One region of the Mammaliicoccus fleurettii genome, then DNA from elsewhere that is predicted to be linked to it. Evidence: predicted binding sites of a transcription regulator. Region 1 holds the regulator's gene; the other holds the start of a gene.

Region 1 (3,446 bases):
CCATACCAACACTCATAGCAAAACCTTGTCCTAATGGTCCAGTTGTTACTTCAACGCCATCAGTATGGTTAAATTCTGGATGTCCAGGTGTTTTTGAATCCCATTGTCTAAAGTTTTTCACTTCTTCAAGTTCTAAGCTACCTGAAACATGTAATAAACTATATAATAATGCTGATCCGTGTCCTGCAGATAATACAAAACGATCTCTATTAAAGTAATTCTTAGACTGAGGATTAAAATTTAAATGCTTAGTCCATAATGTATATGCCATTGGTGCAGCACCCATAGGTAAACCAGGGTGTCCTGAGTTAGCTGCTTCAATAGCATCTATACTTAAAGCACGAATTGAATCTACTGCAAGTTGATCTTTTTCATTAAACATAAATGTAGTCTCCTTTATTCTTGTAATCCCTTTTCATTATACATGAAAAAAATTCGAAAATTAATTATTATCTCTTAATTTATATTTATTTCCTAATATTATTATTTTTTTGAATTTCTTTCACTTTATCTGGCGTAACATCATTACCTTCTGGATCGATAATTTTTGTACTTTCTATCGTACTTTTAAAGTTACCTCGAAATGCTTGTAAATATTCAGCTCGCAATTTAGTCTGTTCTTTCGCTTCTGATTCCGACAAACCTTCTGTCTTCTTTTTATTAGCGAGTTCATTGATTCTATCTATTTTTGCTTTATCTAACATATTATCCCCACTTTCTACATACATAAAAGATACCAAAAAATACGAGTAAATCCAAATGGATTTACTCGTATTTTTCAATTATTCTATAGACCCTATTAATGTATTTGAATTAGTTAAATGATTAGGTTGTTTATCTTCATGTTGTTTAATTTGATGATCTGTCATCTCGTACGTCTGTTCTGTTGTATAGATATCACTCGACTGTGCTAAATATAAATATCCTATTAATAGAGTCATTAAGAATACTGCCAAATATACTAATACCGTCTTCTTTATTGTAATTGTCATACTCAATTCCTCCTAGAACGTTTGTTTGTATTTTTATAATAACAGAACAAATGTTCGTAGTCAATAAAAATACGAACAAATGTTTGTTCGAAGGAAACGTATGTGCTATAATATGATTAAATAATTAATTGGGAGCGTGCGACTATGAAAGAATTAACTAAACGTCAATCTGAAATATATCAATTCATCAAACATATAGTACAAACGAAAGGGTATCCACCTAGTGTTCGTGAAATTGGTTTAGCAGTTGGCCTTGCATCAAGTTCTACAGTACATGGTCATTTATCTAGATTAGAAGAAAAGGGATATATCAAACGTGACCCAACTAAACCTCGTGCAATTGAAATAACTGAAACTGTTGGAGAGAACATCAATCAAGAGAATACAATTCACGTACCAGTTATAGGTAAGGTTACAGCAGGTATTCCAATTACAGCTGTTGAAAATGTCGAAGAATACTTCCCATTACCTGCACATTTTACTTCTACACATAATAGCAACATCTTTATTTTAGATGTAATTGGCGATAGTATGATAGAAGCTGGCATATTAGATGGAGATAAAGTTATTGTTCGTAGCCAATCCATTGCTGAGAATGGCGATATCATTGTCGCTATGACAGAAGATGATGAAGCAACTGTTAAACGCTTCTATAAAGAAGAAAAGAGATATAGACTTCAACCTGAGAATAATACAATGGAACCAATTTACTTAGATAATGTAACAGTATTAGGTAAAGTAGTAGGATTATTTAGAGAGATGTAATAATACAAAAAAGGAGATGCAAATGCATCTCCTTTTTTTCATATTCCCGTTATCGAGTTCTTTTTGCTAATGTCATATTAATTATGAAACATCTTTTTTATTTAATAATTCTTTAATACGTTCTAATACATCTAAATCTTTACGTTTTATTTCTTTACTTTCCATGTAAAACTTCCCCTTTAATTGTTATTCCACCAATCAAATTATTAGAAACAACATGTGTTAAACATTTAAGGAAATATGAAATAATGACTTATCTCGATATAATTATATCAAAGTTGCTAAGATAAAATCTGCTTTTATCTTTGTTCTATTGCTGTGTGATGTAGTTTTCCGTCCAATAAGGCTGTAAATCTTCGCCTATATCAACACCTACACCTAACTCTTTATAATCTTTATTTAAAATGTTCTTTCTGTGTCCCAGTGAATTCATAAGACCATGATGTGCATAAACACTACTTATTTGACCATATGCTAAGTTTTCACCTGCTGTTATATAATCAAAGCCATCATTGTCTAATCTGTCAAATGGAGATAAACCTTGTTTATTTGTATGATCAAAATAATCATTATCAACCATATCTTGACTATGCTTTCTTGCAGTCTGACTCACATTTTCATTATAAGATAATGTAGGTAAGTCAAATTGAACACGTTCAGCATTAACAAGATCAAAGTTTTGTAATTCTAATGCGATTTTATAATCATCAGATGCTGCATGATATTGGTTCGTACGTTTATCTTCAGTTGATGATGCAATTTGCATTATACCTTTAATTTGATTATTCTCATGTTTATCATAAAAAACGGTTGTATAGATATTATCAAATTTGAAAACATCGTAATCTTCATCATTTTGAATGAGCTTCACTTTATCTTTATTTATTTCTTTTTCTGGTTCACCAAGAATCGAACGAACCTTTTCCTTGTTCATTTTACTTGTGATACCTTTTTGGGATGTTATTAAGTCTTGGTTCGTATATAAACCTGTTACTTTGTCATTATCATAACTTACCATTACAAATTCATGATAATCATTATGATATACATGCCATTTCTCGTTATACTCATTAGCGGTTATCCGCTTAGGTTTGCCAAGTTTCTTTTCAACTTCACTTTTTGTTTGATTGATTTGAATATTATTAATCGCAAACTCTTGGTCATTTGGTGTCTTAAGTTCAACTTTGCTTGTTGACTGTTCATGTTGCAGTCCTTGTTGAACATTCAATACTTTTTGTTGAATTTGTCTAGATAAATCTGATTCAGGGACAGGCTTGATAAGTGTTATAAATAACAATAATAAAAATAAATAAAATACTTTTTTCAAGTCGTCACCTCACCTATATTTAGTCGCGGTCACCATTAAATATTGAATTTCGAACAATTACGTAATCCACTTTAGTGATAGAATGCAAGTCTTTTCCACCTGCATATGAGATTGAACTTTGTAAATCTTGTTCTATCTCTACTAAAGTATCTTTTAAAGAGCCTTTATGTTCTACAAACATTTTTTTACCCTCAACGTTTTTACGTTCACCTTTTTGAAATTCTGATGCACTACCAAAATATTCTTTATATAATTTGCCTTCTAATTCAACTGTTTCACCTGGTGATTCTTCATGTGCAGCAAACAATGAACCAACCATTACCATGCTTGCACCAAATCTAATTGATTTTGCTATGTCACCA
Region 2 (3,446 bases), on a different contig from region 1:
GGACTGTCAACAGAGGGGACTTTGTTGACAGTTTTTTTGTATAGGATTTCTGATTTTAATATCTTATAAGTAGTGTTGTAAGGGACAAAATTCCGAGAAATGTCCGTAAGGGGTGTTGTTAGGGACATAATTCCGAGAAATGTCCGTAAGGGGTGTTGTTAGAGACATAATTCTGAGAAATGTCCGTAAGAAGTGCTGTAAGGGACATAATTCTGAGAAATGTCCGTAAGAGGTAGTGTAAGGGACAAAATTCCGAGAAATGTCCGTAAGACTAATATCTAAGGAGCACAATTCGGAATTCTGCCAGTAAGAACAGTGTAAGGAGCACAATTCATAATTCTGCAAGTAAGCGCAGTCTAAGTAACCGAATCTAAGTATCAAACGACATATGAACTACATGCGACACAATCAAGTCCATTCCCACAAAGCTCACTTTCTCCATACATAAAAAAGAGCCGAGACAATTAAATGTCTCGGCTCTTAAAGCAATTTATTTTCTGATTGCTTTTAAAATAAATGAAAGTACTAAGATTAAGATGATTGAACCGATTAATGCTGGAATAATTGCAATTCCACCAAATACTGGTCCCATATCTCCTAATAATGATCCACCAATTGCTGAACCGATAATACCTGCAATAATGTTACCAATAATTCCACCTGGAACATCTTTACCTAAAATAACTCCTGCAAGCCAGCCGATTAAACCGCCGACGATTAACATTAATATAAAGCCCATAATAATTACCTCCTATTTTTGCACTTCTTCTTATATATCCAAAGTGAAGGATGTTTAAACGCATCTTTAAAATATAAATTGGAAAAATACACATTTAAAGTAATTATTTGGAAAATATTTGATAAATTCAATATTTTACTGCTGTTTGTATATGACATATCTTTAAAATATTAAGCTTTATGGCCTGCGATTAAATCTTTTCTTTCTAACAATGTACCACTGTTTAATAAGCTTGAACCTCGCATTACGATATTCTTTCCATATTTCATACGTATAAAATCTAAATGATTCTCTATTGTTTCTGTCTTAACTTGAAATGGATCGTCAAATAAAGATAATTGTTTAATTTGATTTGGAATAAACTTACCAAATGAAATAGCAATTGTTCGATAAAGTCGATTAGGTTCTAATTGTTTCGATAAATAGTCCCATAATAAATTTACGATGACGTAAGTATTCATAAACCCATTCTTATTTGTAAATTGTTTACGAACACCGCCTATATCAGCATAGCCAACACTAACACTTATTCGAGTAGGGTATAAGTTTAACTTTCTGGATCTATAATAAACTTCATCTACTTGTTCGTTTAGTACAGTTTTGAGTTCATTCATACTGTAATCACGCATGAGTATTTGAGACTTTCCTAAAGATTTATCATATGCCTTATGTGGCTGCCTAATCATACTTTCGTCTATACCATTAGCATGTAAATGTAAATCAACACCAATAACGCCAAAGTCCCGCTTCAAATATTCAACTGGATAGTTAGCTAAATGACCTACTGTAAATATACCTTTTTTGTTGAGCTTAGTTTCTGTACGTCTATTGATACCCCACATTTCTCTTAAAGGTTGAATTGACCAAACTTTATTAGGAACATCTTCGTAACGCCATTCTGATATACCGAGTTGGGTATGTTTAGCATCAATATCCATAGATAGTTTAGCAAGTAACATATTCGAACCAATTCCAATCGTACTGCGAATATGGGCAAGATTAAATATACGTTCTTGCAACTGCATAGCCAGTGAAAAAGGAGAATGAGCAAACAAATGATAAGATTCTGAAACATCCATAAAAAACTCATCTATACTATATTGATGAAAATCTTCAGGTGCTACATAATCTAAAGCAATTTTACTAATTTGAGTTGATAGTTGAATATACTTTTTCATAGATGGATTAATAACATAAATATCTTTACGTTGAGGAATTTCAAATAAACGAGATCCCGTTTTAATGCCAATTGCTTTTAATGGTGGTGTAGCAGCAAGTACGACAGAACCTGGACGTTTCGTATCAGCAACAACAGCAAGCTTCGTTGTTAATGGGTCTAGACCCTTTTCAATGCAAGACACAGAGGCAAAGAAACTCTTCAAATCTACACATAAAATATCCCGATTTAAGCAATAACTGTAGTCATACATAAAAATCACCCCAGTCATATAGTATCTTTATTATACGAACATATGTTCTGTTTTGTAAAGTGAAAAGTCGTGTAAAAAGTAATATATTTATCATGTTGATAAACGGGTAGATGAGCAATTTGATGTTTTGAATGGAACGATATATTGTTTGTAATAAATATTTAATATAGCGAAATAATCTTCAACTATATTAATTAATTATATTTTGTAATACAATATAACAATAAAATCTAAGGGGGATTATTATGAAGTATAAGTTTGGAACAGCTTTAATTTTGACATCTAGTTTATTACTTTCTCAATCTCATTTTTATGTAAATGCGGATGAGAAAAATAATGAACAGACTGAGAACACAAGCAAATCAATTAGTTTTGAACAAGCACAGAAGATGAACCCAAAAGAATTAACTAACATATTAACAGACGAAGATTTAAAATTACATAATAAAGTTGCTGAAAAGCATTCAACAGATATGGAAACAAATCGCAATACAAATGAAGCTTATCAAAACGTAAATAGTTATATTGATAAAAATAATATTAAGCCTTCAACGATTACGCAAGATTCTAGAATGAATAGTTTGCCAAAATATGATTACAAGTCAGATAAATTTATTGGCGTGATTATTCATGAAACAGCAAATTCTAATAGTACGATCGATGAAGAAATTAATTATATGTATAATAACTACGAAAGTGCCTTTGTCCATGCTTATGCAGGTAGTAGTAAAATTGTACAAACAGCCTCAAGTGATTATTTAGCATGGGGGGCTGGTGCAAAAGCAAATCCCTATTTCTATCAAATAGAGTTGGCACAGTCTAGTACATTCGATCAGTTTGCTAAATCTGTAAATAACCAAGCATACTTAACAGCAAAAATGTTAGATCAAAATGGACTGAAACCATCATTAGCTGATAATAATGAGGGGACAGGAACAGTTATAAGTCATAACGCAATAAGTCAATATTATGGTGGAACAGATCATACTGATCCTATTAATTACTTTAGCCAGTGGGGATATGATATGAATCAGTTTTATAGTCTAGTTCAACAGCACTATAACCAGTTGAATGAATCAAGTGATACAATTACTGGAGATACACATACAGTCGTATCAGGAGATACATTATATAATATTTCTCAAAGAAGCGGCGTAAGTGTAGCTGAAATTAAAGAACTCAATGATTTAAGTTCAAATGACTTAACAGTAGGACAAGTATTGAATTTGAAATAAATAGGATAGAAAACTAATTTATATACAAAGTTTTGTTAAGCC

The links. Region 1 encodes LexA, which represses DNA repair genes until DNA is damaged. Its sites were predicted from a motif close to CGAACATATGTTCG; they were not measured.
Region 2: a site for LexA is predicted at 2,205-2,218, ahead of B2G86_RS08820 (Y-family DNA polymerase). Genes of this name have one in related genera too.

The regions. Positions count from the first base shown of each region.
Region 1 covers NZ_MWJM01000001.1:236,599-240,044, reverse strand. The annotation lists gene tkt (transketolase) at 1-382, opposite strand, end outside; gene B2G86_RS01260 (DUF896 domain-containing protein) at 468-704, opposite strand; gene sosA (DNA damage-induced cell division inhibitor SosA) at 783-992, opposite strand; gene lexA (transcriptional repressor LexA) at 1,137-1,757, shown strand; gene B2G86_RS01245 (CAP domain-containing protein) at 2,068-3,084, opposite strand; gene guaC (GMP reductase) at 3,104-3,446, opposite strand, start outside.
Region 2 covers NZ_MWJM01000009.1:77,746-81,191, reverse strand. The annotation lists gene B2G86_RS08825 (GlsB/YeaQ/YmgE family stress response membrane protein) at 491-739, opposite strand; gene B2G86_RS08820 (Y-family DNA polymerase) at 910-2,169, opposite strand; gene B2G86_RS08815 (LysM peptidoglycan-binding domain-containing protein) at 2,415-3,404, shown strand.